Regions from separate parts of the Bacillus sp. Pc3 genome, predicted to be linked through region 1. Evidence: a T-box and tRNA genes for the amino acid it is inferred to sense, from the RefSeq annotation. Region 1 holds a T-box; the other holds one or more tRNA genes.
What was found. A T-box is a leader RNA that pairs with one kind of tRNA and senses whether it is charged. The one in region 1 lies ahead of SB24_RS16125 (valine--tRNA ligase), so its partner is inferred to be a tRNA-Val.
Positions count from the first base shown of each region.

Region 2: it encodes a tRNA-Val, which carries the amino acid that the T-box ahead of SB24_RS16125 (valine--tRNA ligase) is inferred to sense. The anticodon was not compared.

Region 1 is NZ_CP010406.1:3,340,032-3,356,520, reverse strand. It holds gene SB24_RS16130 (bifunctional folylpolyglutamate synthase/dihydrofolate synthase) at 1-321, opposite strand, end outside; gene SB24_RS16125 (valine--tRNA ligase) at 380-3,022, opposite strand; T-box leader at 3,081-3,302, opposite strand; gene SB24_RS16120 (hypothetical protein) at 3,475-3,666, shown strand; gene ysxE (spore coat protein YsxE) at 3,681-4,703, opposite strand; gene SB24_RS16110 (LysM peptidoglycan-binding domain-containing protein) at 4,737-6,584, opposite strand; gene hemL (glutamate-1-semialdehyde 2,1-aminomutase) at 6,717-8,006, opposite strand; gene hemB (porphobilinogen synthase) at 8,035-9,009, opposite strand; gene SB24_RS16095 (uroporphyrinogen-III synthase) at 9,015-9,794, opposite strand; gene hemC (hydroxymethylbilane synthase) at 9,784-10,725, opposite strand; gene SB24_RS16085 (cytochrome c biogenesis protein) at 10,760-11,590, opposite strand; gene hemA (glutamyl-tRNA reductase) at 11,598-12,965, opposite strand; gene SB24_RS16075 (hypothetical protein) at 13,160-13,651, shown strand; gene yihA (ribosome biogenesis GTP-binding protein YihA/YsxC) at 13,684-14,271, opposite strand; gene lon (endopeptidase La) at 14,268-16,489, opposite strand, start outside.
Region 2 is NZ_CP010406.1:1,855,006-1,871,494, reverse strand. It holds gene SB24_RS08710 (glycoside hydrolase family 3 protein) at 1-1,720, opposite strand, end outside; gene pbp4b (penicillin binding protein PBP4B) at 1,767-3,050, opposite strand; gene SB24_RS08700 (PTS transporter subunit EIIC) at 3,069-4,436, opposite strand; gene murQ (N-acetylmuramic acid 6-phosphate etherase) at 4,565-5,494, opposite strand; gene SB24_RS08690 (GNAT family N-acetyltransferase) at 5,594-6,070, opposite strand; gene SB24_RS08685 (2-thiouracil desulfurase family protein) at 6,089-6,541, opposite strand; tRNA gene SB24_RS08680 (tRNA-Glu) at 6,722-6,793, shown strand; tRNA gene SB24_RS08675 (tRNA-Val) at 6,797-6,872, shown strand; tRNA gene SB24_RS08670 (tRNA-Thr) at 6,878-6,950, shown strand; tRNA gene SB24_RS08665 (tRNA-Tyr) at 6,970-7,054, shown strand; tRNA gene SB24_RS08660 (tRNA-Gln) at 7,059-7,130, shown strand; gene sigW (RNA polymerase sigma factor SigW) at 7,361-7,924, shown strand; gene rsiW (anti-sigma-W factor RsiW) at 7,938-8,564, shown strand; gene cdaA (diadenylate cyclase CdaA) at 8,731-9,552, shown strand; gene SB24_RS08640 (CdaA regulatory protein CdaR) at 9,545-10,984, shown strand; gene glmM (phosphoglucosamine mutase) at 11,002-12,348, shown strand; gene glmS (glutamine--fructose-6-phosphate transaminase (isomerizing)) at 12,780-14,582, shown strand; gene SB24_RS08625 (ABC transporter ATP-binding protein) at 15,001-15,873, shown strand; gene SB24_RS08620 (ABC-2 transporter permease) at 15,851-16,489, shown strand, end outside.

The sequences.
Region 1 (16,489 bases):
TATCGGTTTTATGTCATTAACGAGCGTTCTCCATTCCTCATCAGAAATCGGCGTGCCGTTGACGCTGATACGCTCATTAAACGTAATAATGTAAGGCGATGTGAACGTGCCGACCGTATAACCGGCTTCTTGAAGCACGGAACGGATAAAAGCGACGGTCGATCCTTTGCCGTTTGTGCCCGCCACATGAATGGCGCGAATGTTCTTTTCCGGGTGTTCCAGTTTTTCCATCAGCTTTTCCATACGGAGAAGGCCTGGCTTAACGCCGAACTTGAGTCTGCCGTGAATCCAGCTGATCGCTTCTTTGTACGTATTAAACAATGAAATCCCCTCTTTTATACAACAAGGCGGTTTCTTAGGAAACCGCCCCGCTGTTTTATCAGCCTTTCAGCTCTGCAATCCGCTGCCGGACAGCTTCGCGTTTTGCCGCGTAGTCTTTCTCTTTTCCGCGTTCTTCTTCAATGACATGCTCAGGAGCTTTTTTAATAAATCCTTCGTTGCCGAGTTTTTTCTGAACGCGTTCGACCTCTTTTGTCAGCTTGTCGAATTCTTTTTGCAGACGGGCGATCTCCTCATCAATGTTAATCAGCCCTTCAAGCGGCAGAATGACTTCCGCTCCGGTGACGACCGCTGTCATCGCTTTGTCTGCCGCAGTGATATCCGTCCCGATTTTCAGCGTGCTCGGATTCGTAAAGCGTTCAACGTAAGAACGGTTCTTCTCAAGGCGGCCGGCAATGTCTTCGGTAGCTGTTTTAATGTAAAGCTCAACCTGCTTGCTCATCGGCGTGTTGACTTCGCTCCGGATATTGCGGACAGAACGGATTAATTCAACGAGCAGTTTCATATCCGCCGCTGCCTCTTTATCCGTATGTTCCGGCACCGGAACCGGCCAAGAGCTGATCGTGATTGACTCGCCTTCATGAGGAAGGTGCTGCCAGATTTCTTCCGTTAAGAATGGCATAAACGGGTGAAGAAGACGCATCGTCTGGTCAAGCACATATGCCAGAACAGAACGGGTTGTTTTCTTCGCCGCTTCATCTTCCCCGTACAGCGGAAGCTTTGCCATTTCGATATACCAGTCGCACACATCGTCCCAGATAAAGTTGTACAGGTGGCGTCCGACTTCACCGAATTCATAACGATCCGCAAGCTGGGTTACGTCTTCTATCGTTTCATTCAGTCTTGTGAGGATCCACTTATCAGCAACTGATTTTTCACCGGACAGATCAAGCTCGTCATACGTCATGCCGTCCATGTTCATTAATGCAAAACGGGAGGCGTTCCAAATTTTATTTGCGAAATTCCATGTGGATTCCACTTTTTCATAGCTGAAACGGAGATCCTGTCCCGGTGAACTTCCGGTTGCCAGGAAATAGCGCAGGGAATCCGCTCCGTACTTGTCGATGACATCCATCGGGTCCACGCCGTTCCCAAGGGATTTACTCATTTTTCTGCCCTGCTCGTCACGGATTAAGCCGTGAATCAGCACGTCTTTGAACGGACGCTCGCCGGTAAACTCAAGACCTTGGAAAATCATCCGGGATACCCAGAAGAAAATGATGTCATATCCCGTTACAAGAACATCGGTTGAGTAATACCGCTTAAAGTCTTCAGCGTTTTCATCAGGCCAGCCCATTGTAGAAAACGGCCAAAGCGCGGAGCTGAACCATGTATCAAGCACGTCTGAATCCTGTTCCCAATTTTCACTGTCCTCAGGCGCCTCAAGGCCGACGTACACTTCTTTTGTTTCTTTATGATACCAAGCCGGGATGCGGTGGCCCCACCACAGCTGACGGGAAATACACCAATCACGGATATTTTCCATCCAGTGCAGGTACGTTTTCTCGAACCGGTCAGGAACGAAGTGAACTTTCTCTTCTTTTGACTGAAGGTCAACCGCAGCATCGGCCAGCGGCTGCATTTTGACAAACCATTGTGTGGACAGGTACGGCTCAACAACGGCGCCGCTTCTCTCACTATGTCCGACAGAATGCATATGGTCTTCGATTTTAAAGAGAACACCGGATTCCTGAAGATCATTGACGAGTTTTTTGCGGCATTCAAACCGGTCCATGCCGTTATATTGCAGCGCTTTTTCATTCATTGTTCCGTCTTCATTCATGACGAGAATCCGCTCTAGATTGTGGCGGTTTCCGAGTTCAAAATCATTCGGGTCATGGGCAGGCGTGATTTTAACGGCGCCTGATCCGAATTCCATATCAACATAATCATCGCCGACGATCGGAATTTCGCGGTTTGTAATCGGCAGAATCACCGTTTTGCCGATTAAGTGCTTGTAGCGCTCATCTTCAGGATGAACCGCGACAGCCGTGTCGCCAAGCATCGTTTCCGGACGGGTGGTCGCGATTTCAATTGAGCCTGAACCGTCTGCTAACGGATAGCGCAAATGATAAAACGCGCCCTGTACGTCTTTGTAAATTACTTCAATATCGGATAAAGCCGTTTTTGTGGCAGGGTCCCAGTTGATGATATATTCGCCTCTGTAAATCAAGCCTTTTTTGTACAGCTTGACGAATACTTCCCGCACTGCTTTGTTCAGCCCTTCATCAAGAGTGAAACGTTCGCGCGAATAATCGAGTCCGAGCCCCATCTTGGCCCATTGGCTGCGGATGAAATCAGCATACTCTTCCTTCCACTTCCACGTTTCTTCTAAAAACTTTTCACGGCCGAGATCATAACGGCTTGTGCCCTGTTCGCGGAGTTTCGCTTCGACTTTTGCCTGAGTGGCGATGCCGGCGTGGTCCATGCCCGGAAGCCAGAGCACGTCATAGCCCTGCATGCGTTTCATACGCGTAACGATATCTTGCAGCGTCGTATCCCACGCATGTCCGAGGTGCAGCCTGCCCGTCACGTTCGGCGGCGGAATGACGACAGAATACGGCTGTTTCGTTTGATCGCCGCCCGCTTCAAAATATTTTCCTTTCAGCCAAAAATCATAGCGGCCTTTTTCAATCGCAGACGGATCATATTTTGTCGGCATTGTTTGTTCGTTTGTATCCATGATAACCCTCCAGCATGTTTAGAAATGGCTGAGCAACTAAAAAAGAGCCTTCATCCTGATAAAGGACGAAAAGCTCTTTCGCGGTACCACCTTTTTTCATGAACAGATTTGTTCATGCACTTAAACGGATAACGGGTGCGGCCCGAATTTCTCTACTGTATGTTCAAGAAATTATGCTCCCGGGCGACCTTCCAATGAGACAGCATAAGAAGCCTTTCAGCACAGTAGCTTCTCTCTCTTCATGCGTCTTTCTTGTACTCTTCCCGTTCAAAGCAGGTGTATTTATATCAGCTCATGATCTTATTTATTATGTTCTTTATTATAGTAAAAGTGTTTTTGATTCGTCAATCATCTTTTCCAAAAACCGCTGCCGTCATACATAAATGGGCATGCACCCCGCCCTTTCCCTTACATACGATACATAGAAAGGCGAATGTGAGGAGGAATTGCCCGTGAGAAAAAAATTCAATTCTTATTCGCTCCCCCAGTGGGCCAGACAGGTCCGCCTTGTATCCGTGCAAGTCATTATCCCGATTACGATCTTTCAGGGGATCAGGACGATTTTCTTTCCGACGACTTTTGATGTCCTGCTGCTTGCCATCCTGCTGTTTTTAGCGTGCGCCCTGCATTTGGAATGGATATAAAAAAACGAGTCCCGTTATGAAGAGGACTCGTTTTCCGCTTTTATTTTTTTCTCCCGCTCAATCTGATGAACCTTCATGAGAAAAGGCTCAACATTTTTCATCTGCCAAAACGCTCTTAATAATTGCGTACACTCTTCTTTTTCAGAGCCCCTTTGGCCGGTCTGATACCGTTTCAGCACTTTGTACATGGCGGACGGATAAGCCATATAGCTGAGAAACAGGCTGATTTCCGCTTCACGGAGCGGGAATGATTTGTGATACGTATAAAACCAGTCCAGACATTCCGGGCATGCTTTCGGATAGCTTCTGAACATTCTGGAGTAAAAGCCGAGCAGGTCGTTTTGCGGAGGGCCCAGCGCAGCTTTCTCGAAATTCGTGAAAAAGCCCGATCCCGCATCATTATACAGAAAGTGGCGGCTCGATAAGCTGCCGTGGTTGATCACCGCTCTCGTCTTGTCATGATCCTTTGCCGCGTCAAACCATTCTTCCAGACGTTCCAGAGCAAAATTGACGGCAGAAACCGTTTCTGTAAGATACGTAACAGCCTGCAGTTCAAAAGGTGAAAGATACCACTCTTTTTCCGCCCGGTCGGCGAATTGTTCATAGACAAGCTTATCATTTTCCCAATCTCTTTTCGTTGCTTCATAAAAGCCGCTGATATCTTCAGTCCGGATTTGGATGTCCCGCACAGTCGCGGAGTGGAGCTTCGCGACCTCTTTAAAAAGGTAAACATGTTTTTGGTCCCGTTCCTCTTCCTGATCGTACTGAAGCCAAGGCATTAAATAATAAGAATTCTCCGTCTGTGTTCCCGCAAAAAAATCGCCGGCATACGTGCGGCAGATCGGCACAAATGATCGGTAGCCTTTCTCCTCAATCTCAATCATAAGATCCGTAAATTCACTGCTGCGGGCCGGCTTGAGCTGTTTCAAAGCAAAAATGCCGTAGTTTGAGTAGACCTTCCAAACATGCGGGCTGACAGGCTCAATATACTCAGCCGCCAGCCCGTATTCCTGAAGCACTGATTGGACTGCTTCCATTCCATTCACCACATTTTTACGGCCTCTTTGTGCTTACGCATGGCTGTTATTATATTCAGGTATATACAGAAGCTGACCTTCTTCAAGCTCGTCATCAAACGATAAAGCATTCGTTCTGATGAGCTGCTGGGATGTTATGTCATATCGTTCACACACCCGGTCGATAGTATCTTGCTGCTGTACGATACAAATTTTCATTCTTGAAAACTTTTCTTCTTCCCTTGTAAATAATTTTGTCAAGTAATGAGAGTTGTCATTTTCCTTCTGCTCGGTTCCCGGTGCCGCTTCTTCATTCTTTCTTTCAGACTTAAGCGGCTCAGGCGGTTCAGCTTGCGCCGGCTCCTCAGGCGGCAGTTTGGAAAACTGAAAAGACAAATCGAGAGGCTTCCCGGTTTCCTCCTCCGGCGGCGCCATCTTCCTTACCTCAATTTCGAACCCTACTTCATCCTGAGACTCTTCTTCAAGCAGCTTAGGAGCGCTGTAAAACTCCTCTTCCTGCTGTTCCGGAACGAACTCGCGATAAACGGGCGCCTGCTCTTCTTGAAAAACCGCAGGCTCATCTTCGTCTTCTGCCGCCTCATGATCGCTCTGACGGAGAAGCGGCTCGGCCTCTGGCTGTTTTTCTTTTTGAAGGAAGGGCTGTTCCGCAATTTTTGGTTTTTCTGCATGCGGAGTCAGAGTGAACGCAGGGAAAACCGGCTCGTTATCATCTTTTGGCTCTTCCTGCACTTCTGCTGAATCATCGTCAAATACAGGTTCATTCCTCACAGCCGACATGATTGCAGGCTCCTCAGCTTCTTCCTGCTCTTCTTCGTGTTGGAAGGAAACGGGAGGAGGAGGCTCAGTAAAGGAAACAGGTTTCGGCACCTCTTCCTGCTCCCTCAGAACCGGGGCGGTCTCCTGCTCTTCTTCTTCCCGCTCCCTCAAAATCGGGGCTGCTTCCTGCTCCTCTTCTTCTTCCCGCTCCCTCAAAATCGGGGCTGCTTCCTGTTCTTCTTCTTCCTGCTCCCTCAAAATCGGGGCTGCTTCCTGTTCTTCTTCTTCCTGCTCCCTCAAAATCGGGGCTGCTTCCTGCTCTTCTTCTTCCTGCTCTCTCAGAATCGGGGCTGCTTCCTGCTCTTCTTCTTCCTGCTCTCTCAGAATCGGGGCTGCTTCCTGCTCTTCTTCTTCCCGCTCCCTCAGAATCGGGGCTGCTTCCTGCTCTTCTTCTTCCTGCTCTCTCAGAATCGGGGCAGCTCCCTGCTCTTCTTCCTCCTGCCTGAGTAAAGGCGGGGTTTCTTCCTCGTTCTTCTCGGTTTCTTGTGCTGCTTCTTTTGATACACTCAAAGGTATTTCAGGCTCATGGCGTATCATTAATTCTGGTTCGTTTTCGTCCTCCAAATGATGTCCGGCAAGATTGATCATTTCTTCTCTGGCAAATTCAGGAGCCACGTACAAAGGGATCTCCGGCTCTTTTGGCTCGGATTCCTCAAGCAGCCCTTCAATTGCCAAATCAGCCTGAATGGTTAAGATCCTTGAATCCGTCAGCTGATAATCAAAGGCATCGATAAATACGAAAACATCATTGAGGTGGCTCACTTTATTTTTCGGAATCGTAATATCCACCGGGAAACAATGAATGAGCTCGGCCGTGCCATCCTCCCTCGCCCTCACTTCCTCTACATGCCTCATCTCCCTATCAAGCTCTTCAAAATGACTGCTGTGATCTATGTTGTACTCGCCAGTAAGTTCTAATGATCCTTTAATTGAGACATAATCATTTACTTCCTGCACCCTGATGTCAGGGTCTAATGAAATCGAAAGTAATTCAGAAACTTCCTGTCCTTTTTGGAAACAGATTGATTCTTCAACAGAAAATTGCAATCGGTGATTATGCGGCAAGTTCATATCCTCCTTTCATCTAATCCATACAATTAGATGTCACTAAAGGTGTATGCCGCAATCCGGAAAAATATGATAATGGAGGCATTGAAAAAAGCCGATACAAGTCTTGCTTGCATCGGCTTTTCGGTATCAGCGGCTGATCGCCTGGAACACTTTCTCAGCGGCTTGAATGGTATTTTCAATATCCTCCATTGTATGCGCAGTGGAGAGAAACAATCCTTCAAATTGAGACGGCGGCAGAAATACGCCTGCGTCGGCCATCCCTTTATAATACTTGGCGAACAGCTTTAAATCAGAAGATTTGGCTGCTTCATAGTTAATGACAGGCTCATTTGTGAAAAAGAAGCCGATCATTGAACCCGCCCGGTTAAACGTGTGCGGAATGCCATGTGCTGCAGCTGCTTTTGAAATGCCTTCTTCAAGCATATCGCCTTTTTTCACAAATTCTTGGTAAGATTCAGGTGTGAGCTGCTGTAACGTCTCAAGTCCCGCTGTCATGGCAAGCGGATTTCCTGACAATGTTCCAGCCTGATAGATCGGACCGCTCGGCGCGATTCGTTCCATAATGTCAGCTTTTCCGCCATACGCACCGACAGGAAGACCGCCGCCTATGACTTTGCCGAGACACGTTAAGTCAGGCGTCACGCCGAAATACCCTTGCGCACAGTTATAATCCACGCGAAAACCGGTCATGACCTCATCAAAAATGAGCAGCGCGCCATACTGTTCCGTCATGTCGCGAAGTCCTTGTAAAAAGCCTTCCTGCGGCGGAACAACGCCCATATTGCCTGCTACCGGTTCAACAATGACCCCGGCAATATCTTCACCGTACTCCCGGAATGCGAGTGCAACGCTTTCCAAGTCGTTGTATGGAACGGTAATCGTATTCATTGCTATTCCTTCCGGCACGCCCGGGCTGTCCGGAAGGCCGAGTGTCGCCACTCCGGATCCCGCTTTGATCAGCAGTGAATCACCATGGCCGTGGTAACAGCCTTCGAATTTCAAAATTTTGTTTCGGCCGGTATATCCTCTTGCCAGACGCAGGGCGCTCATTGTCGCCTCTGTGCCGGAGCTGACCATCCGCACGATTTCAACAGACGGCACACGGTCAATGACCAATTTGGCCAGTTCGTTTTCCACCTCAGTAGATGCTCCGAAACTTGTCCCGTTCTCGGCTACTTTTTTCAGGCTTTCAACGACCCGGTCGTTCGTGTGGCCCAAAATGAGCGGCCCCCAGCTCAGGACGTAGTCGATATATTCATTGCCGTCAATATCAAAAATTTTCGATCCTTTTCCGCGCTGCATAAAGATCGGGTCCATATCGACTGATTTAAACGCGCGCACCGGGCTGTTCACTCCGCCCGGCATCAGTTTCTGCGCTTCTTTAAAAGCGGCTTTTGATTTTTCATAGCTTCTCATCTGCCTCAGCTCCCGTCAAATGAAATCGTTACTCAGCAAGCCATCTTGCTGCGTCTTTTGCATGATACGTCATAATCAGATCGGCTCCTGCACGTTTCATGCCCGTTAAAATTTCCAGCACCATTTCTTTTTCTTTAATCCAGCCGTTTTGGGCTGCCGCTTTCACCATGGAATACTCCCCGCTCACATTATATGCGACCAGCGGCAGGTGATGGCGGTTTTTCACATCACGCATAATATCTAAGTATGACATAGACGGTTTGACGATTAAAAAGTCAGCGCCTTCTGCCGCGTCTGATTCAGCCTCACGGAGCGCTTCCAAGCGGTTGGCCGGATCCATCTGATATGTTTTTCGGTCTCCGAACTGCGGCGTGCTGTCAGCCGCGTCGCGGAACGGACCGTAAAATTCACTTGAATATTTCACGGCATAAGACATGATCGGAATATTCGTGAATCCTTCTTTGTCGAGCGCTTCCCTGATCACTGTGACAAAACCGTCCATCATATTTGAAGGAGCGATGATATCAGCGCCGGCTTTGGCCTGACTGACGGCTGTCTGAGCCAGCAGCTCAAGCGACTCGTCATTGAGGATTTCTCCGTCTTTCACGACGCCGCAATGGCCGTGATCCGTGTATTCACAGAGACACGTATCAGCGATGACGATCATTTCAGGATAATGCTTTTTAATTTCAGCAATCCCTTTCTGCACAATGCCGTGATCGTGAAAAGCCTGGGTTCCGCAGGCGTCTTTTTCTTCCGGCACGCCGAAAACGATGACCGACTTAATGCCGAGCGATATCAGCTCAGCCATTTCATCCTTTAACAAATCGAGTGATACATGATAAACCCCCGGCATGGAAGGAACTTCTTTTTTTCCTTCGAGCCCTTCAACGACAAATAACGGGTAAATAAAATCTGAGGGGTGAAGACGTGTTTCTTTTACTAAATCTCTCATCGCAGCGTTCGCGCGCAAACGGCGGTGTCTGTTAAATGTTTGATTCATCATTATCAATCCTTTCCCGACATACTGCACATGACGTCCAGCATGCCTTCAATCGTATAAGTGTCAGGCACATGGGATGAGATCCCGTATTCCAAGAGCGCTTTCTCTGTCAAAGGGCCGATGCTGATATAGCTCGCACCGCTGTTTTCCCACGCTTTTTCTCCGTCTCCGACCGCGTGCATAAACGTATGGACCGCCGATGAGCTGGTAAACGTAATAAAATCAAAATGAGAGCGGGATGCAGCCCGTCTCAGCTCGTCCATGCCTTTTTCATCCTGAATGGTATTGTATAACACCCATTCCCTTATTTGATAGCCAAGCGGCTCAAGCTCCGCTTTTATGACATCGCGTGATAAATTGCCCTTTATCACTGAAATGGGTTCGGCAGCTGATGCGTGCCGTTTTAAAGTATCAGCCAGACATTCCGCCACATACTCGTCAGGCATCGCATCCGTCCGGGCTCCCCGCTCTTTCAGGGCGCGCGCAGTCTTTTCACCGACGGCTGCGATTTTTTTCCGTCCCGAAAGCGCAAGAGCGTGACGATCAAGATAGGAAAAAAAGAACCGGACACCGTTTACGCTTGTAAACACAAGCCATCCCGGCTCAGAAAGGTCTTTCCGCAGACTGTCCGCACATTCATCCGGGAGCGCTTCCTGAAAAGCGATCAGCGAAGCGGAAACAGCCGTTCCGCCGAGCGCCTCCACTTTTTTTCGGAACGGTGCGGCCTGTCTTTTGTTCCGAGTGACAAGCACGGTCTTTCCTTGTAAAGGAAGGTCATTTGCCATCCTGATCGAGCTCCTGTTTCACGCTGTCGATTAGTGCTTTGGCTCCTTTTTCAGACATCATCGCCGCACAGCGTTTCCCGATTTCTTCCGGATCATGTCCCGCCGCTGTTTCTTTATAAATCGTCTTTCCGTCCGGAGACGCGACAAGACCGACCAATTCAACCTCATCCCGGTCATTGACGGACGCATACCCGGCTATCGGCACTTGGCAGCCGCCTTCCATCGCGTGTAAGAAAGCCCGTTCGGCTGCCACCGTGCGCTGCGTATACTCATCGGTAAATTGCGCAAACAGCTTCAAAAGCTCCTCATCCGACTCTCTGCATTCAATGGCAAGAGCGCCTTGGCCGACCGCAGGCAGACAGCGGTCCGGTTCGAGAAATTCAGATACGACATCATCTTTCCAGCCCATTCTCGAAAGTCCCGCAGCCGCTAAAATAATAGCATCGTAATCTTCCGTTTCAAGCTTTTGAAGTCTCGTATCAATATTGCCTCTGATCCACTTAATTGTAAGATCTGGGCGTTCAGCAAGAATCTGGGCGCTTCTTCTTAAACTGCTGGTGCCGATGATGCCTCCTTCTTTTATGTCGTCCAGCTTTTGATGCCCCTTTGAAATCAGCGCATCACGCGGATCCTCACGTTTCGGTATGCAGCCTATGACAAGACCCTCGGGCAAAACGGCGGGCATGTCTTTCATGCTGTGAACCGCCATATCAATCTCCTGATGCAGCAGCGCCTGTTCAATCTCTTTGACAAACAAACCTTTGCCGCCCACTTTTGACAGTGTAACATCAAGGATGCGGTCGCCTTTTGTGACAATCTCCCGGATTTCAAAGTTATAGGAAGGGTTCAATTCCTTCAGTTTGTTAATCACCCATTTTGTCTGGGTCATAGCCAGTTTGCTCCGTCTGGAACCTACCTTAATCGTTCTCATTTTCTTTCCTCCCGAATCTGTTTGGGCGCGTGCGTTAACTGAACCAATGGAATTGCGACAGGCTTCCGAGCAGGAAGTAATTAATCATCAGCACGAGAAAACATGCTGAATTCCATAACGCCGCCACTTTTCCCTGCAGTTCCTTAATCAATCTGATATATAAATAGTAGCTGTATAAAAGCAGCACAATAAACGAGCCGAGCACTTTTGAATCAAACCAGTACAGCGTTTCCAGCGACACATACGCCCAGATCACGCCTAATATCAGGCTCAACAGCAGCATCGGAACCCCGATGACATTTAAAACGTAAGCCATATAATCAAGTTTTGACAAATCTTCAATTCTCAACAGCCATTTTCCCCATTTTTTCTTCTTTAATAAAGAATATTGAAACTGATAAAGAAGCGAAAAGACAAAAGAAAGGGAAAAAGCGCCGTAAGACAGAATCGCCATTGTAATATGAATGACCAAAAGCTCTGAGACCAGCTGGCCGGAAAAAGCGGCCGAATGCTGATCCGTCGGTGAAAACGTATGGATCGCAATCATCGAGAAACCGATGACATTCGTGAAAAACACGATAAAATCAACGCGCAGAATCTGCGTGACCACAAGTGAGAGCGTGACAAGCACCCACGCATAAAAGTAAAGGGCCTCCGTAATATTCAAGACCGGAAATCTGCCCGTCTGCCACATAAAATAAGAAAGATAGACGGTTTGCAGAGTCCAGACAATAGAAAGCAACCAGAAGGCCATTTTCCCAGCCTTCCGGTTGTGTTGAAGAAAATCTATAAAGTAAAAAAGGACGCTTACTGCATAAATAACAATTGTCGCTTCATTAAGTCTTGCCATTGCTGTATCAATCATACAGCCCTCACTCACTTACAAGCGGACGTAAGCCCGTTTTTGCTTCTGCCTTTTGAAACGAATGAACCGTCTGGCGGTTATCCAGGCTTTTGTCCAGCTGGCGGCCGGCCTCTTCCTCAATATCGAAAATCTGCATAAACAGCTTCAGCTTTTCATCTGAATCCGCTTCAGCCGCAAGCTCTTTCGCTTTCAGAATCGGGTCGCGCAGCATTTGGTTAATGATGCTTTTCGTATGTTTGCTGAGAAGTTTTTTCTCTCTTACCGTCAGATGAGGCAGCTTGCGCTCAATGCTCTGCATCGTATCGGACTGGATGGACAGCGCCTTTTCACGCAGCGCCGAAATGACCGGCACGACGCCGAGCGTATTAAGCCACTGCTTAAACTCAACAATTGCCGCTTCAATAAACAGCTCGACTTTTTCAGCGATTTCACGGCGTTCTTGTAAGTTGGCTTCAACGATTCCTTCAAGGTCATCAATATCATACAGAAAAACACCTTCAAGATCGTTCAGCGCCGGATCGAGGTCCCTCGGCACAGCGATATCCACCATAAATAACGGGCGGCCTTTCCGCTGTCTGCCCGCTCTCTCCATCATTTCTTTAGACACGACGAAATCACTTGCGCCTGTCGAACTGATTAAAATATCAGCTTCAGCAAGTGCATGTTCAAGCTGATTTAAGCTGCGCGCTTCTCCGGAGAAACGGTCAGCAAGCGCTTTTGCCTTCAAAAACGTTCTGTTGATGACCGTTACTTTGCCGATACCCTGACCGTGCAGGTTTTCTGCGGCGAGCTCGCCCATTTTTCCCGCACCGAGAATCAAAATGTGCTTATTTGACAATGAGCCGAAGATTTTTTTCGCGAGTTCAACGGCGGCGTAACTGACGGAAACGGCATTGGCGCCGATATCGGTTTCAGCATGCGTGCGTTTGCCGACGGTCACCGCCTGTTTAAACAGCTCATTGAAAATGGTGCCGATCGTCTTTTCTGCCTGCGCCGTTTTAAAGCTTGAGCGGACCTGGCCGAGTATTTGCGTTTCTCCGATGACCATGGAATCCAAGCCGCATGCCACACGGAATAAATGCTCGATCGCCGCGTCGCTCTCATAAAATTTCAGAAACGGAGACAGCTCTTCTTTCGGCAGCGAGAACCATTCGGATAAAAATGTTTTTATATAATAACGGCCGGTATGAAGCTGGTCGACCACCGCATATATTTCGGTGCGGTTGCAGGTTGACACGATAATGTTTTCAAGAACGCTTTTTTCTTCTTTTAAACGAAGCATCGCTTCTGCAAGCTCATCCGGCTGAAAACTTATTTTTTCGCGTATTTCAATAGGGGCGGATTTATAATCTACTCCCACAACAAGAATATGCATCGCTTTCATGCACCCCCGTACATCGCAATTTATTTATAATCATTCTAACATAGAATTTATTATTTATAATAATTATAACATAGTTTCTTCGGGAAAATGTGAACAGATTTCAAAAATGTTATGCTATAGTATAAAAAGCTCGTTTCCACTGTAATCATCATACTAAAAATCCTTTACTGCGGGTAGGTGACAGGATGAAAAAAACATCAATTTTATTACCGGGACTTCTGCTTGCCGCTTCATTATTCGCATGGCTTCAGAGCGGACAGGTTCACCTGTTTGCGAATCAGGGGGAATGGCCGGTGCTCCTTATGCTTTTGGGTGCCGTGCTCTTGTATCAGGGCAAAAAGGAAGCGGCCGGGCCTCACGTCCTGATCGGCATGCTTCTTTTCGGCATAGGTTTACACTTTTTCGCCAAACCTGAGCTCTCATGGTGGCCGGGAGATTTTGAAATGATTCTCTTCGTCTTCGGATTCTCCTTATTTGCGGCAGCCAGAAAAGAATATGTATACGAAGCGGCTGCCATGATTGGTTTTTCCCTCTTTTTATACTTCTTTAAACAAATTACGGCGTGGCTGGAGTCCGTCCATATTCCGACGGAACACTTCAAAACATACTGGCCGTATGTTTTCATCGGCATCAGCCTTTTATTATTGTTTATCAAGCGGAACAAAACTATACGATAAAACCCAAAACGCACTGCGTTTTGGGTTTTTCATTACCGGCTGATCATTTTTTTAATGGCTCCCCATGCTTCATCTTTGCCTTTTTTCGTTTCAGAGGAAAATAAAATCAGCTCATCTTCAGGATCCATATCAAGCGTCTGTTTGACAACCTTTAAGTGCTTGTCCCATTTTCCTTTTGGAATCTTATCCGCTTTTGTCGCGATAACGATGACGGGAATGCCGTAATACTTCAGGAATTCATACATGTTCACGTCTTCAGCAGACGGCGCGTGCCTGAGGTCGACAATCTGCACGCAGGCTTTCAGCTCTTCGCGGGTCGTCATATAGGTTTCAATCATTCTTCCCCATGCTTCCCGCTCGCTTTTGGAAACTTTCGCAAATCCGTACCCGGGAACGTCGACAAAATGCAATTCATCATTGATGATGTAAAAGTTTAAGGTCTGTGTTTTCCCCGGTTTTGATGACGTTCTGGCCAAGTTTTTCCGATTGATTAATGAATTGATAAAAGATGACTTTCCTACATTTGATCTTCCCGCCAGCGCGATTTCCGGAAGCCCCCCATTAGGGTACTGTTCAGGTTTGACCGCGCTGATCACGATTTCTGACTTTGTGACTTTCATTTCTTCTCTCCTACTAAGGCATGTTCCAAAACGTCATCCAGGTGAGAAACGAATATAAACTTCAGTCCTTCTCTGACGCTTTCTGGAATATCCTCTATATCTTTTTCGTTATCTTTAGGCGCAATAATAGTGGTCAGGCCCGCTCTGTGCGCGCCGAGCGCCTTTTCTTTCAGTCCGCCGATCGGAAGCACGCGGCCCCGCAGCGTGATTTCTCCCGTCATACCGACTTCGCGTTTTACCGCACGGTCCGTTAATGCTGAAACGAGCGCCGTGGCCATCGTAATTCCGGCAGAAGGGCCGTCTTTCGGCACCGCTCCTTCAGGGACATGGATATGAATGTCATACTTCTCATGGAATTTCGGATCGATTCCGAACTGTTCCGCTTTCGAGCGGACATAACTGAAAGCGGCCTGCGCTGATTCCCGCATGACATCTCCAAGCTTCCCGGTCAGAATCAGCTTTCCTTTTCCCGGTGACAATGACACTTCGATTGACAGCGTATCTCCGCCGACCGTCGTATACGCAAGCCCCGTGACAACCCCGATTTGATCTTCAGTTTCCGCCTGTCCGTATCTGAATATCCGTTTTCCGAGATAGTCGGCCAGATTTTTCTCTGTAACGGTAATGCGTTTTCTCTCCTCAGACACAATGGCTTTTGCAGCCTTTCGGCAAATGGCGGCAATCTGGCGTTCAAGCGTTCTCACGCCGGCTTCCCTCGTGTAGTAGCGGATGATATCCGTAATCGCCTGGTCCCGAATCTGCAGGTTGCTCTTTGTGAGCCCGTGCTCTTTGATTTGTTTCGGAAGCAGGTGGTCCTTCACGATCTCCAGCTTTTCGTTTTCAGTATAGCCTGACAGGCTGATAATCTCCATTCTGTCTCTGAGAGGGCCCGGGATGGAAGCAAGGTTATTCGCAGTCGCGATAAACAGCACTTTCGATAAATCGAACGTCTCTTCAATATAGTGGTCGCTGAATGTGCTGTTTTGTTCCGGATCCAGCACCTCAAGCATCGCCGAAGACGGATCGCCTCTGAAATCAGACGACATTTTGTCGATCTCATCCAGGAGAAAAACCGGATTTTGTTTGCCGGCTTTTTTCATCCCCTGTATAATACGGCCCGGCATCGCTCCGACGTATGTACGCCGGTGCCCGCGGATTTCAGACTCATCGCGCACTCCGCCCAGTGAAATTCTCACAAAACGGCGCCCCATGCTCGTACTGATTGATTTTGCAAGAGATGTTTTGCCGACTCCCGGAGGTCCGGCCAGACAAAGAATCGGCCCTTTCAGCGTTTTCGTCAGCTGTTTCACGGCCAAATACTCCAAAATCCGCTCTTTCACTTTCTCTAAGCCGTGGTGCTCTTTATCTAAGATTTCCCCGGCTTTTTTAATATCAAGTTTATCTTCTGTTTCATCCGACCACGGAAGGGCGATGAGCCAGTCGATATAGTTGCGGATAACAGAGCTTTCCGCTGAGCTTGACGGCACTTTTTCGTAACGGCTTAATTCCTTAAGCGCCGTTTCTTTGACACGCTCGGGCATGCCTGCTTCTTCTATCTTTTCCGTGAGCGACTGAACTTCGCCGGTTTTCCCTTCTTTGTCGCCAAGCTCCTTCTGAATGGCTTTCATCTGTTCACGCAAGTAGTATTCCTTTTGAGTGCGTTCCATCGAACGTTTGACGCGCTGACCGATTTTTTTCTCAATCTCCAGCACTTCTTTTTCATTATGAATGGAACGGATGACCTTATTCAGACGTTCTTTAATATCCGCCGTTTCTAAAATGTCCTGCTTGTCCTTTAATTTCAGCGGGAGATGAGAAGCGACGATATCCGCCATTCTGCCGGGCTCTTCAATATCAGTCACAGCCGCATACGTTTCTGCGGAGATTTTTTTAGAAATTTTTATGTACTGGTCAAAATGGTCCAGCAGCGTCCGCATAAGCGCTTCGTCTTCCACGTCTTTTGAATCATCCTCATGCATCAGCTGTATATCGACCGAAGTATAATCTTCGAGCTCGGTGTATTCAAGGATCTGCGCCCGCTGAATTCCTTCTACAAGCACTCTGATCGTACCGTTGGGCAGCTTCAGCATCTGTTTAATTTTTGTATAAGTGCCGACGGCGAAAATATCCTCTTCACCCGGTTCGTCTATCGAAATATCCTGCTGAGTGGCTAAAAAAATCATATGATCATGCATCATTGCCTGTTCAAGAGCCTGAA
Region 2 (16,489 bases), 1.5 Mb from region 1:
CGATAAGGGCTTCAGCTTCTTCAAAGTTCGCAGCGTCATATGGATTACGCAGGCTCATCAGCACAAAGGGTTTTTGGTTCGATTGTGCGGCTTTCATGACGGCCCGCGGAAATGCAGTCGTCCACTTGCCGGGATCTGTGACGGAATCGTCAATCACGCCGTCGTTTACGACAGGATCATTTTTCACAACATATGAGCCTGTAATCACGTAATCAGCGTCAGATATCTGCTTTTTGTGTTCATCATGAAATGTGCGTTCGGCGAAGTTCATTTTACTGATGGTTACCGGCCGGATTTTTTTCTTCTTGATGAGCTGCCGAATGGTTTGTTCCATTGACGCTGTTTGATCTTCATATGGAGCTGCAATGAGAACGCGGCTGTTCTTTTTCGGTTTGAATGGGAGGGTGCGGTTTTTGTTTTGTAAGACGGTGACGGACCTTTCCGCGATTTGTTTTTCAGCTTTCAGGTGATTTTTGCTGCCGACGGTTTTCTTTGCTTTTGCAATCTTCTTTTTCAGATTTGTCTCTTTCGGTGCGGGATATATCCCTCGTTTTATTTTCAGGGAAATGATGCGTTCCGCCGATTTGTTAATTTGCTGCAGCGGAATATCCCCTTTTTGTACTGCCTTTTTTAAAGCGGAATGAACCCGGGCAAAGCGGTTTTCCGTTTGCAGCGATGTCACTTGGGCCGGCATCAGGGCAATATCGACGCCTGCTTTTACGGCCATGACGACCGCCTCTTCCTGGCCGAAATGATCGGCAATGGCTTTCATATTTAATGCATCCGTGACGATGACGCCGTTAAAGCCCATTTCCTCACGGAGAAGATGAGTCATCACTTTTTTCGAGAGCGTGGCGGGTACGAGGATGTCTGAACCGTCCAGCTTGCTTTTATAGGTTGTATCGTCAAACGCGGGAAATTGCACATGGGCTGTCATGATCATATCAGCTCCGGCCTGAATGGCCTTCCGGAACGGATAAAGTTCAATCTGACGCAGCCTTTCTTGATTGTGGGTGACAAGCGGAAGGCCGTAGTGGCTGTCGACATCCGTGTCGCCGTGTCCCGGGAAATGTTTGACGGCGGCAGCGACATCCTGCTTTTGCTGAGCCTTTATTGAGGCAAGACCGAGTGAAGCTGTCAGATCTCGGTCTGAACTGAACGACCTGACGCCGATGACAGGGTTTCCGGGATTATTATTGATATCGAGAACGGGAGCGAAGTTCGTATTAATGCCCAGTGCTTTCAGTTCTTTCCCGATAATGGCGCCGGTCTGGGACGCGTAGGCTGTTTTTCTAGCGGCTCCGAGCGCCATATTGCCTGGGAAATGAGTGCCCTCACCAAGTCTGGTTACGATGCCGCCCTCCTGATCAATGCTTAATAATAGCGGAATGTCAGGGCTCGCCTTTTGAAAGGCATCTGTCAGGCGTACCGTTTGTTCAGTGTTTTTTACATTTTCTGCAAATAAGATAACGCCGCCGAACCGGTACTTTTGAATAAGCCCTGCGACTTCGTCATTCATTTTGGTAAGAGCCTCAGGTGATGACTGCCCCTTTTTTTGCCAATTGCGAAAATCAGGCATGAGCATCTGCCCTAATTTTTCATCTAATGTCATACGGGATACCGCTTGTTCCGCCTGTGACGGAATGTCCGGTTTTGTCGATGCATGATGCGTGCCGAAAACAATGAACAACAGTAATACAGCTGAGATGACAAGTTTCATGATGGTGCCCTCCTGCCGTCATAGTTTGGACAAAAGACATGGGTTGTCATTCAATGGCTTCATAAATCGTTTTTATGACGCTGCCGTAGCTTCCGGTCGGAAAAAGATCCCCTTCAAAAACATTCGGGTTTTCACCGGGACTGACGACGGGGGAATGCTTTTTATTGGTCAAAAGTGCGATCCCCAGCTTATAAGCGGGATCAATAATCGTGACGGTGCCGGTCCATCCCGTATGGCCGTATGCCTGCCTGCTTGCATAAGGGCCGAACATCCACTCCATATCCGGGCTGCCGTTTTTCCGCCAGCCGAGAGCGAAAGTCGGATCAGAGGATGCCGCCGTTGTGAACAAATCGGCCGTTCTTTTATTGAAGAGAGAAACGTGTTTATAACTGCCTCCGTTCAGCATGACTTGAAGAAGGACGGCCATGTCGTCAGCTCTGGAAAACAGCCCGGCGTGACCGGACACCCCTCCCATTGAGTAAAATGCTTTTTCATCGTGAACTTCCCCCTGCAGCGTATACGTCCTGATGTGAGGAAAATGGATGACTCCGTCACGTGTGTTGCCTAAACGTTCAGTAGCTGCGAATGCTTTTTCTTTAAAGCCTTTTTGCAGCGGATTGAACAGTGTGTGCGTCAGTTTCAGCGGTTTGTACAGTTCTTGTTCCGCATAGGCATCAAGGGTTTTTCCGGTTATGTTTTCAATGATGCAGCCGAGAAGCATGTAACCGATATCGCTGTATACGTGTTTTGTTCCCGGTTTGTATGCAAGCGGGATTTGAGTGAGAAAACGGATCGTTTTATCCCGTTCTTGTGAATACAAAGGGCCTGCGGTGTCCGGCTGATAGAAATAAAAGCTTGCCGGCAGACCGGATTGATGCTGGAGCACATCGATGACGCGAATGCGGTCTTTTTCTTGAATCGGATCGCTTTTTCTGTCTTTGAAATCAGGAAGGTAAGCCGAGACTTTTTGATACACATCAAGCTTTCCCTGGCTGACGAGTCGCTGTAATGCAAAATTCGCCGCGTACATTTTTGTATTGGAAGCTAGATCAAACATGGTTGATGTTTTCATTTTTTTCGGACGGGATAAAAGGGTGTTCCCGTCATATTTTTTGCTGTAGCCGTATGCTTTCTTTTTGATCACCCGTCCGTCCTTTACGACGACGAGGACGGCTCCGGGGAATCCTTCTGCGATGTCTTTTTCAATCATTTGATCAACCTTTCTGAGCTTTGCTGCGTCGTATAATTTGGATTGGGCTTCGGCTTTGTGCTGCGGCAGAAAAGAGAGGCTGATGACCATTGTGAGTATGGCGGCTGTCAGTGTTTTCATATTCTGATCCCTCCCGGTTTAGTCAAATTCAGCAGCCATTTCATCCTTAAATCCGAACGCATAAGTGAAGACAAAGCCCGCCGCGTAAGAGATGAAGAGACCGATGATATACAAAACGATTTGAGCCGGCTGTACGAGAAACGAGAGCGGAAGGCCGGAGACACCGATTGAAAAAGTAGCCACCTGAAAATGGGCTTGAAAGGCGCCGCCGATTCCCGCCCCTAAACACGCCGTCAAAAACGGCCGGCCGAGCGGGAGCGTGACGCCGAAGATGAGCGGCTCTCCGATTCCGAGCAGACCGGATGGAAGTCCGCCGCCGATCGCTCTTTTCAATGAGGCTTTTTTTGTTTTCATAAAGATGGCGAAGGCCGCCCCTACCTGACCCGCGCCTCCCATCGCGAGAATCGGAAGAAGCGGGTCATCTCCGATTGATCGGATTAATTCCAAATGTACGGGGGTCAAGCCTTGATGCAGGCCGGTGACGACAAGCGGCAGGAAGGCGGCTCCCAGTACAAACCCTGAGAGCACTCCCCCGACATTCAGCAGCGACAATAAACCTGATGTAATGAGATCAGAAATAAAACCGCCTGCAGGGATAAAAACGACATATGTCACCAGCCCGGTGATAAGTAAAGACAATGTAGGCGTGACGATAATGTCGATGGATTGATGGACGTACTTTCTGATAAACCGTTCGGTATAAGCGATAAAAACCGCAGCGAAAAGAACGCCGATTAATCCTCCCCTGCCAGGGAGCAGATTCTCTCCGAACAAACTGATATTGGCGATCTCAGGGTTAAGGATCAATATGCCCGCAAGGCCGCCCATCGCGGGTGTCCCGCCGAATTCCTTCGCCGCATTGATGCCGACAAGGACGCCGAGGTAAGCGAATAAGCCTGAACCGATAACCGTTAAAATAAGTGCGATTTGGGATTCTTTCGGGAGCCAGCCGGCCTGAATGACGGCTTTCGTAATACCGGTGATTAAACCTGATGCAATGAGTGCGGGAATAAGGGGAATGAAGATGCTTGATATTTTTCTCAGAAACAGTCTGATGGGTGTGGTGTTTTTTCTGTTGAGATCGGCTTTTTTCCGTGAGGCGGCTTCTTTTAAATCAATGTTTTTTCCGGATGGCATAAGTTTTGCGAAAGCGTCGGCGACATGATTGACGACACCCGTGCCGAGAATGATCTGCAGTGTTTCGGCTTCGACGACGCCTATTACCCCGTCAAGCTGTTTCAGCGCTTCAATATCCGTTTTGTCCCGATCTAAAGGTGTAATCCTCAGGCGTGTCATACAGTGGGTAAAGCCTGAAATATTCGATGAACCGCCGCAATTGTCCAGGATATCTTTGGCCAGTGACTGATAAAATGCCTCTTTGCTCATGGAGATCCTCCTTTTTCCGTGCGATTTTTCCCGGGGAGCTGTGCCTGAAACGCGTCCTAAAAGCGCCTGCGCCGATCATGAAAACGGCGCGGGCTCGTAAAAGCACATTATTTTTCACCAAAGAACGATCAGCGTTCTTTTTCCTTTGAAACGTGCTGTTCAATGGCTTTGTCAATGAAGCCGTCTGCTTCTTTGAGCAGTGCCTTCGCGTGTGTTTCGTCTGAATTCGTCTTCAGCATGACGATTGCCGTTTTGACATGGCTGCCTGCGGCCTCAAGCGTTTCTTTTGCCTTGTCGTACGGAACGCCCGTGATGCTTTGGATAATGCCGATTGCGCGTTCTTTCAATTTTTCGTTGCTGACATGAACGTCCACCATTAAATTTTCGTACACTTTGCCGCTTTTGATCATCACGGCCGTGGAAATCATGTTCAGAATCATTTTATGTGCCGTCGCCGCTTTCATTCGTGTTGACCCTGTAATCACTTCGGGGCCGACGACGACTTCAATGCTGTGATCGGCATAAGTGCTGATCAATGAGTGTTTATTGCATGTGAGCGCGACGGTTTTGGCGCCGATTGTTTTTGCGTATTTCAGCGCACCGGCCGCATACGGCGTGCGCCCGCTTGCCGCGATGGCGATTACGGTGTCTTCTGCGGTAAGCCCAATCGTTTTGAGATCGAGAGCGCCGGTTTCCTCGCTGTCTTCTATACCTTCAGCCGCTTGCAAAAAGGCGTCTGCTCCTCCGGCCATCAGACCGATGACGGTGTCGGGACTTACGCTGTATGTAGGCGGGCATTCAACCGCATCCAGTACACCGAGTCTGCCGCTTGTGCCCGCTCCCGCATAAATCAGCCTGCCGTTTCGCCGTAATGATTGATGGGCGAATTGAACGGCAATCTGAATATCGGGCAGCACCTGCTGAACGGCTTCAGCCACTTTGAAATCCTCTTCGTTAATGATGCGGAGAATTTCCATCGTGTCTGCTTGATGGATTGAAGCGGTCTGCGGATTTCTGGTTTCTGTGGTCAATCTGTGAATGTTAAGCCGGTCTGTCATGATTGTACCCTCCCAAGTCGTTAATACTTGAAGTATATGGGCTTCTGAATAGATGTTTCAAGAAAAATCGGCAGGGGTGAGATGAATAATCAAGCGCTTTCACAAAAAATGATGCAGAATGTGCTGTTCACCGATGGGGCCGATCCTGCGACGACCTTTATCAATAAAACCGGAAGACCGGTACAGGTTCTTTGCACGATGATTGCGATGGTTTACAGCAAGCACGATTTCATCACACCAAGGAAAGTAATTTGCGACAAAAGCGGGGAGCTGCAGCATCGCTTGTTTGGCATAACCTTTTCCCTGATGCGGCGCATGTAAGGACAGCGCACTCAGCAAAATGGCAGACACATTGTTCGAATACGGGGCAATGGTTTCTTTTGAGGTATGTAAAATAAAAAAACCGACGGGGCGGTCTTCTTTTAAAATGACTGTCGGGTAGCGATCCCGGATGACAAGAGCCTGCGGCAGTACATCCTTCGGGAGAGCTGTGAACTTTTTATCTTCTTCACTCAGCACAAACCCGTTCAGTCCGTCTGCATGCTCCGGTTTATAAAAGGACAGGGCTACATCCATGATATCTACTCTCCTTTTTTATAATTGATCCAATTCATCTTCTGATAGAACACGGCAGCCTGCCCGTTTTAAAAGAGCGGAAGTGATGCCGTCTCCGATTATTTTTTTTCCTGAGAAAGTGCCGTCATAGATAAAGCTGCTGCCGCAGGACGGACTGTTTTCTTTAAGGATGACCGTTGCGGCGCCTATTTCTTTTGCGTATGCTAACGTTTTTTCCGCGCCATCCATATATAAAGCCGTAACGTCTTCGCCTGATGCCGTTACGATTCTTGCTGTTCCGTTCAGCACGTCTTCGCCCGTGCCGCCGATGATTTCCGCCGGTTCGCGGGGAGTGGTGAAGCCGCCCAAAAGTTCGGGGCAGACCATAACAGCTTTCTTTTCTTCTACGAGTCTGCGGATTTTTTCCGAAGCGGCGTGAGAGCCGTTATACCTGCATTCGATACCGCCGAGACAAGAGCTGACTAAGATCATCTGTGTCCATTCCCTTCAATATTTTGATACTTTCATCATAAATGAAATAAGAGAGGAGGGATGAGTTTTTCAGTTAAAAAACGGGTAAAAAAGTTTGAAAATAAAAAAAATAATTTTTCTCTTTACAAATGGGGTACAACCTGTATATAATAACTTTTGTCAGCTCGACGCGGACACAACGGCCCGTTGGTCAAGCGGTTAAGACACCGCCCTTTCACGGCGGTAACACGGGTTCGAATCCCGTACGGGTCATATGGAGGATTAGCTCAGCTGGGAGAGCATCTGCCTTACAAGCAGAGGGTCGGCGGTTCGAGCCCGTCATCCTCCACCATATTTGCCGGCCTAGCTCAATTGGTAGAGCAACTGACTTGTAATCAGTAGGTTGGGGGTTCAAGTCCTCTGGCCGGCACTGTTTTTCAAAAAAATACGGAGGGGTAGCGAAGTGGCTAAACGCGGCGGACTGTAAATCCGCTCCCTCAGGGTTCGGCAGTTCGAATCTGCCCCCCTCCACCATTTTTGGGCTATAGCCAAGCGGTAAGGCAACGGACTTTGACTCCGTCATGCGTTGGTTCGAATCCAGCTAGCCCAGTCTCAGACACCTTTTGCATAAAGGTGTCTTTTTTTTATCAGCATTTTGTTTCGATTTCTGATTGTTCATCAGATATACTATTTTTAAGCTGCTGTTAAGGCAGTATATTCTGTATTTTCCATCTACACCCTGCCTGAAATTTGGTAAAATAAATGTAATAAAAAAATGAAACCTTTTAAAACAATCAACGTATAGATACAGACCGGTGAAGGGCAGAGGTAAGATAAAACATGGAAAACCTGATTAAAAAAAGAATCAAGCAAGTCAAAAAAGGCGATCAAAATGCGTTTGCAGAAATCGTTGACCTTTATAAAGATAAGATTTACCAGCTTTGCTACCGCATGCTCGGCAATGTTCACGAAGCGGAAGATATTGCGCAGGAAGCTTTTATCAGAGCGTATGTCAATATCGACAGTTTCGATATCAACAGAAAGTTTTCAACGTGGCTTTACAGAATTGCGACCAACCTGACCATTGACCGCATCCGCAAGAAAAAGCCTGATTACTATCTGGACGCAGAAGTAGCGGGAACAGAAGGGCTGACGATGTATTCGCAGATCGCCGCGGACGGGGTTCTCCCTGAAGACGCCGTATTGTCATTGGAGCTGTCGGACACAATTCAGAAAAAGATTTTAAAGCTGCCTGACAAGTACAGAACGGTTATTGTATTAAAGTATATTGACGAACTCTCTTTAATTGAAATCGGGGAGATTCTGAATATCCCTGTCGGCACCGTCAAGACAAGGATACACAGAGGCAGAGAGGCTCTTAGAAAACAATTGAGGGATCTTTAAGTGGGGTGATGAAATGAGCTGTCCTGAACAGATCGTGCAGCTTATGCATAAGCATCTTGATGGAGATATCCTTCCTGAAGATGAAAACGTATTAAAACAACATTTGCAGTCATGCGGGAATTGCAAACGGCATTTTCATGAAATGGAGAAATCCGTAGCACTCGTCCGAAGCACATCGCATGTCACGGCCCCTGCTGATTTTACTGCCAAAGTTATGGCGAATCTTCCAAAAGAGAAAAAACGCGCTTCTGTAAAACGATGGATAAAAACTCATCCGATGATTGCAGCCGCAGCGGTTTTTGTGATTTTAATGGGCGGCGGTTTTTTCAACAGCTGGCATAATGACCACAATTTCAGTGTGTCCAAACAGCCGAACCTTGTCGTGCAGAATCACACGGTCACCGTCCCTGAAGGCGAGACCGTAAAGGGCGATGTCACAGTAAAAAACGGCAAGCTGTTCATTGAAGGAAAAGTCGACGGCAATGTGACCGTCGTCAACGGAGAAAAATACATGGCCTCAGCCGGACAAGTCACCGGGCAGATTGAAGAGATTAACCAATTGTTTGACTGGGTCTGGTACGAACTGAAATCGGCGGGCCAGGGCGTCGTGAGCGCTTTGGACCCGAGTGAAGATGAGTAAAGCGTATAATCGCTTTACTCTTTTTTTTGTGCATCGCCGCTCTGGCTCATTTCACTTGAGAAATCAAAATGTGGTATAATGAGCACGCTATATGATGTACATATTGCTCATGCAGCACAATTCATAACAGAAAAACGAAATGACTGAATTCTTGGAGGACGAGGAAATGGCTTTTGAGGACATCCCATTTTTGCAATACCTCGGCAATGCCGTTGATATTCTCCTTGTTTGGTATGTGATATATAAATTAATCATGGTCATACGCGGGACGAAGGCGGTTCAGCTTTTAAAAGGAATCGTCGTCATCGTATTGGTCCGGATGGCCAGTTCATATTTGGGACTCAGCACGCTTCAGTGGCTGATGGACCAAGCGATAACATGGGGATTTTTAGCGATCATCATTATATTCCAGCCTGAGCTGAGACGGGCGCTTGAACAGCTCGGACGGGGCCGGTTCTTTTCCAGGAGCGGAACCCCCGTGGAGGAAGCGCAGCATAAGACAATTGAAGCGATTACAAAATCGATCAGCTACATGGCGAAACGCCGCATCGGCGCACTCATCGCCATTGAGCGCGATACGGGAATGGGCGATTATATTGAGACGGGCATCCCGCTTAATGCGCAGGTCAGCTCGGAGCTTTTGATTAATATCTTCATCCCGAATACACCGCTGCATGATGGAGCGGTCATTATGAAAAATAACGAGATTGCGGCGGCTGCCTGTTATCTGCCGCTTTCTGAAAGCCCGTTTATTTCAAAGGAGCTGGGGACGCGTCACAGAGCGGCTGTCGGCATCAGTGAAGTGACGGACAGCTTAACCATTATTGTATCTGAAGAGACGGGCGCCATCAGTGTGGCCAAAAACGGAGACCTTCACAGAGAATTGACGGAAGAAGCACTGAAAGAAATGCTTGAAGCCGAGTTTAAGAAAAACGCCAGAGATACTTCTTCTAACCGCTGGTACTGGAGGGGCAAGAAAAATGGATAAATTCTTAAACAACCGCTGGGCTGTAAAGATCATTGCATTGCTCTTTGCGCTGCTGCTTTACGTTGCGGTTAACAACAACCAGGCGCCGACTCCGAAAAAGCCGGGGGAATCCTTTTTTCCGACATCAACGACTGACGAGGCTACGCTTACTGATATTCCTGTAAAAGCATACTATGATGAAGCGAACTATGTCGTCACCGGCGTGCCCCAGACCGTAAATGTCACGATTAAAGGCTCGACAAGCGCGGTGAAAAAGGCGAGACAGACGAAGAATTTTGAGATATACGCCGATATGAATAAGCTGAAGACCGGGACTCATAAGGTCGAATTGAAGGCGAAAAACGTATCGGACGGACTGACGGTCTCCATTAACCCGTCAGTCACGACGGTTACGATTCAGGAAAAAACGGCTGAGAGTTTTCCCGTGGAAGTTGAATACTACAATAAAAGCAAAATGAAAAAGGGATATACCCCTCAGCAGCCGATTATCAGCCCGAAAAACGTGCAGATTACAGGTTCGAAAAATGTGATTGATAACATTTCACTTGTCAAAGCATCCGTGAACCTAGAAAATGCAAATGAGACCATTGAAAAGGAAGTGAAGGTGACCGTCTATGACAAAGACGGCAACGCACTTCCTGTTGATGTTGAACCGTCAGTCATTAAAGTGACGGTTCCCGTAGCCAGTCCGAGCAAAAAGCTTCCTTTCAAAATCGAAAGGAAGGGAAGTCTTCCGGACGGGGTGAGCGTTGCGAGCATTGACTCGAATCCGAGTGAGGTGACGGTTTACGGCCCGCAGGATGTGCTGGATTCACTTGAATTTATTGACGGCGTATCTCTTGATTTAGGCAAAATTGATAAAGATACCGATATCAATGCCGATATCCCGCTTCCTAAGGGTGTCACTAAGGTATCACCGGAAAAAATCACGCTTCATGTTAAAGTGGACAGTGAAGACAAAAAGGATTTTGACAATGTCGGAATCAAGACGGTCGGACTGGGAGGCTCACAGCAGATTGAGTTTCTCGATCCTGAATCGCAGGCGATAAATATTACGGCCAAAGGCTCTCCCGCCAACATTAAGGCGCTGAAAAAGTCGGACATTGAACTGTATGCCAATGTCTCGGACTTGGATGACGGAGAGCACTCTGTAAAGCTTGAAGTAAACGGCCCGCAAAACGTCACATGGTCCCTGTCAAAAGACACGGTTAAGATCAAGCTGACTTCTAAGAAAAACACAAGTTCAAATAAAAATGACGGCGGCTCCGCTGATTCCGGCAATAAGAACGGCACAAGCGGAGACGCAGACAAAGACAAGAACAAGAACCGGGAAGACGACACTGACAGCGATCAGAATAAAAGTCAAAACCAGGATCAAAATCAAGACCAGGATGAAGACGGATCAAGCGCTGATTCTTCTTCAACAGAATGAAAAAGGAGCGATACAAAATGGGCAAGTATTTTGGAACAGATGGTGTAAGAGGTGTTGCCAACAGCGAGCTTACGCCAGAGCTGGCCTTTAAAGTTGGGCGTTTTGGCGGTTATGTCCTGACCAAAGATAAGCAGCGCCCGAAAGTGCTGATCGGCCGTGATACACGTATCTCCGGACATATGCTGGAGGGAGCCCTTGTCGCCGGACTTTTATCGATCGGAGCTGAAGTGATGCGCCTCGGCGTTATTTCTACGCCGGGGGTATCCTATTTAACGAAAGCCATGGATGCTGAGGCGGGCGTCATGATCTCCGCTTCTCACAACCCCGTACAGGATAACGGAATTAAATTTTTCGGAGGGGACGGCTTTAAGCTTTCTGATGAGCAGGAGGCCGAGATTGAACGTCTTATGGATGAACCGGAAGATAAGCTGCCGAGACCGACAGGCGCGGACCTCGGGCTTGTAAACGATTATTTTGAAGGCGTTCAAAAGTATCTGCAATTTTTAAAGCAGACGGCGGACGAAGATTTCACAGGCATTCATGTAGCGCTTGACTGCGCTCATGGTGCGACATCATCCATTGCGACGCACCTTTTTGCCGATCTCGATGCTGACGTGTCTACAATGGGGACGTCTCCGAACGGATTAAACATTAATGATGGCGTCGGGTCTACACACCCGGAAGCGCTGAGTGCTTTCGTCAAAGAAAAAAACGCCGATATCGGCCTTGCGTTTGACGGCGACGGCGACCGCCTCATTGCCGTTGATGAAAAAGGAAACATCGTCGACGGTGATCAGATTATGTACATATGCGCGAAGTATTTGAAATCAGAGGGCCGTCTGAAGGATGATACCGTCGTATCGACTGTGATGAGCAACCTCGGTTTCTACAAAGCGCTTGAAAAAGAAGAAATCAAAAGCGTTCAAACGGCAGTCGGCGACCGCTATGTCGTAGAAGCGATGAAAAAAGACGGCTATAATGTCGGCGGCGAGCAGTCAGGGCACCTTATTTTCCTTGATTACAACACTACTGGCGACGGTCTTTTGTCCGCGATCATGCTTGTGAATACGCTGAAGGCGTCCGGCAAAACCCTTTCAGAACTTGCGGATGAAATGAAAAAATTCCCGCAGCTCTTAGTGAACGTGAAAGTGACGGATAAATATAAGGTAGAAGAAAACGCTAAGGTGAAGGCCGTTATTTCTGAAGTGGAAAAAGAAATGAACGGAGACGGCCGGATTTTAGTGCGCCCGTCAGGCACCGAACCGCTCGTCCGCGTGATGGCTGAAGCGAGAACAAAAGAGCTTTGTGACGAATATGTCACAAAAATCGTGGATGTCGTGCGGACAGAAATGGGAGCGGAGTAGCGAAGTTTATAAGCAGAGAGCGAACAAGACAAGTGCGATCAGCATAATATGATAGTAAACATGATGCCGGGGCGGCAAAAAATAATTGACCGTCCTTGGCACATGCTGTAAAATCAAGCTTGTTCAGCCTTTGTTTTTCACTTGCAGGAAAGGCGGGATTGTTTGCATCTTTTATAATTACAGCGCCCGAACTAAGCGCCCGAAAAACGGCTTAGTTGACGAGGATGGAGGTTATCGAATTTTCGGCGGATGCCTCCCGGCTGATTCATTTAGATCACAGCCGTAAGGATTTCTTCAAACCGGAGGGGCGACTCTCCGAACAAAGAGAAATCACATGATCTTCCAAAAAAACATGTGGGAGGGGACGATTGAAAGTCCCCTTGTAATTTGACTTTCTTCGTCTCCTTTTGCACCTTTAGGAGGAAGAAAATATGTGTGGAATTGTAGGTTACATCGGTCAGCTTGATGCGAAAGAGATTTTGTTAAAAGGATTAGAGAAGCTTGAGTACCGCGGTTATGACTCTGCCGGTATCGCTGTGGCGAATGAGCAGGGCGTGCATGTGTACAAAGAAAAAGGCCGCATCGCCGACCTTCGTGAAGTGGTAGATCACTCGGTTGAATCTCAAGCGGGAATCGGCCATACACGCTGGGCGACTCACGGCGAACCAAGCTTCCTGAACGCTCATCCGCATCAAAGCGCACTCGGCCGCTTTACACTTGTTCACAACGGTGTGATCGAGAACTATGTTCAGCTGAAGCGCGAATATCTTGAAAACGTTGAACTGAAAAGCGACACGGACACTGAAGTAGTCGTTCAAATGATCGAGCAATTTGTGGCGGGAGGACTTAACACAGAAGAAGCGTTCCGCAAAACACTGACTCTGTTAAAAGGCTCTTACGCAATTGCATTATTTGACGGTGAAAACACAGACACCATTTACGTTGCAAAAAACAAAAGCCCTCTGTTAATCGGCCTTGGAGATACGTTTAACGTCGTGGCATCTGACGCGATGGCTATGCTTCAAGTAACGAATGAATACGTTGAGCTTTTGGACAAAGAAATGGTGATCGTGACAAAAGACGAAGCCGTGATTAAAAACCTTGACGGTGAAGTCATGACACGTGCGTCTTATATCGCTGAGCTTGACGCCAGTGATATCGAAAAAGGCACATACCCTCACTACATGTTAAAAGAAACGGATGAGCAGCCGCTTGTTATGCGCAAAATCATCCAAACGTATCAGGACGAAAACGGCAGACTGGCCGTGGCCGGCGATGTCGCTGACGCCGTGGCGGAAGCGGACCGCATTTATATCGTGGCTTGCGGAACGAGCTACCATGCCGGTCTTGTCGGGAAACAATATATTGAAATGTGGGCAAACGTACCGGTTGAAGTGCATGTAGCGAGTGAATTCTCTTACAACATGCCGCTTCTGTCTAAGAAGCCGCTCTTTATCTTCCTTTCTCAAAGCGGAGAAACAGCGGACAGCCGCGCCGTGCTTGTTCAAGTCAAAGCGCTGGGTCACAAAGCGCTGACAATTACAAACGTTCCGGGATCAACGCTTTCTCGTGAAGCGGATTACACATTGCTTCTGCACGCAGGCCCTGAGATCGCTGTTGCATCAACAAAAGCGTATACGGCTCAGATTGCCGTGCTTGCGATCCTTGCGTCCGTTGCAGCAGAACGCAACGGTGTTGATATCGGTTTTGATTTAGTCAAAGAATTAGGTATCGCGGCAAACGCCATGGAAGCCCTCTGCGACCAGAAGGACGAAATGGAAATGATCGCGCGTGAGTACCTGACTGTTTCAAGAAACGCTTTCTTCATCGGCCGCGGCCTCGACTACTTCGTATGTGTCGAAGGCGCCCTGAAGCTGAAAGAGATTTCTTACATCCAGGCGGAAGGCTTCGCCGGCGGCGAGCTGAAGCACGGAACAATCGCTCTGATCGAAGAAGGAACACCGGTCTTTGCGCTGGCGACACAAGAACACGTCAACCTGAGCATCCGCGGAAACGTGAAGGAAGTCGCAGCCCGCGGCGCCAACACTTGCATCATCTCGCTGAAAGGCTTAGAAGACGCAGACGACAGATTCATCCTGCCGGAAGTCAACCCTGCACTTGCTCCGCTGGTATCTGTTGTGCCATTGCAGCTGATCGCTTACTACGCTGCGCTGCACCGCGGCTGTGATGTTGATAAACCGCGCAACCTTGCGAAGAGTGTTACGGTGGAATAATATATTTAACCCCTTTGGTTATTAGCCAGAGGGGTTTTTTAATGCGGAAATTAGAAATACATACTCTTTGCGATTGTAAAGAAATCCCCTTTTATATATTGAAAAGGATTAACACCTGCTTTATAATACGAGATGCATTCCGGTTAACATCCATAAATGTAATCATTAGTAAATCGTTTTGTGCATGCCTCATCGGAAAGTAATCATCTCCAGCAATTTTCATCATGAATATCCATTATATAAACGTAATCAATCGATTACACATCCACATTATGCTTAAGACTTTAAAATCCCTTTTGTATTTGTCGGCTCCTGCCTCTTTATGAATACCTCGACTAGATATGAAAATAACAACATTTTTGCAATAATCCGGTTCAATCCTTAAAAAAGTCCTGACGACACTGATAGGAGTGGAATGATGTCAAACCTTTTAGAAATCAGAAACATCAGCAAATCTTTTGGCCATAAAGCTGTTTTAAAGGATGTTACATTCAATGTGCCTGCCGGATCAATTGTCGGATTTATCGGTGATAACGGCGCAGGCAAGTCAACAACATTTAAAACGATATTAGGATTAATCTCTCAGGATAGAGGTAAAGTGAAAATCTTTGGTAAAGAGAATCTGGATAAACATATAAAGTTCAAAGAAAATATTGGGGTCGTATTTGATGCGATGAATCTTCCTGCGCACCTTACGATAAAGCAGCTGAATCATGTATTTAAGAAACTATTCGGTGCTTGGGACCAAGATCATTTTTACCGGTTGGTTCATTCTTTCTCTTTACCTATGGACAAAAAAGTGAATACATTCTCGCGCGGCATGTCAATGAAGTTATCCGTAGCTGTTGCTTTGTCGCATAATGCAAAATTATTACTCCTGGATGAAGCAACGGGAGGGCTTGATCCCTCTTCAAGAGATGATCTGTTAAATGAATTAAAAAGCTTTGTGAGCAAAAGCAACGGCGGTATTTTACTTTCATCGCACATTATGACTGATGTCGAGAAGATAGCCAGCCATATCGTTATTATGAAAGATGGCGAAATTTTATTAAATGAAGAGAAAGATAAGGTTCTTGAAAGCTATACTGTTATAGATGTTGATGAAGGCCGATTGGCTGAGCTTGACGAAGATATCGTTCTAGCAAAAAGGAATCATGGATCTTATTGGAGTGTGCTTGTATCGGATCAACAGAAATTGCCGAATGGCGTAACGGCCAACACCATTTCCATAGAAGAAATCAGCGTCTTTTTAACGAGGAGTGAAAAAATTGAGAGGTCTGTTACTGACTAACTATTACCTGGTTTATCGAAGTTTCTTTGCATACACGGGGTTGGCCATATTGGTATCAGCAGTCATTTTTTATTTTGGGGATGCTTCAATGCATCGTTTTGTTGCTATGCTGATTATTTTGTTTGTCGTCATGCCCGCACTTGAGGTTATAAAGTATGAGAGCAAGTCTGGCTATGACAGGTATGTCCTGACTTTACCGGTCAGCAGAACAAATATTGTTCAAAGCCACTATGTCTTTTATCTTTTGATTGTTGTGATCGGAGCTGTAATATCTTATGGTATTTTCCTTGTATACAGCCTGGGTTCTGATGAACCAATTGACGGCATATTTAATATTGTCTCTTTTGGAACGTTCATCGTTCTCTTTGCCGGTGCAATCGTTTATCCTCTTCTCTACATGATAGGCCCGGAAAAATCCGATGCTATCGTGATTGGAGGAGCAATGGGGGGACTTTTTGCTACGTTTGGATTGCAAAGTGTCGTTGGGTATGTAGCAGAACAAGTACCGCTGTCATTTTTGCACATAAATCCTTCTTTATATGTCCCGATTATATATCTCATGATCGGCGTTATCTTATATATCATTTCATTTTTCATTGCCGCAGCTATATATCAT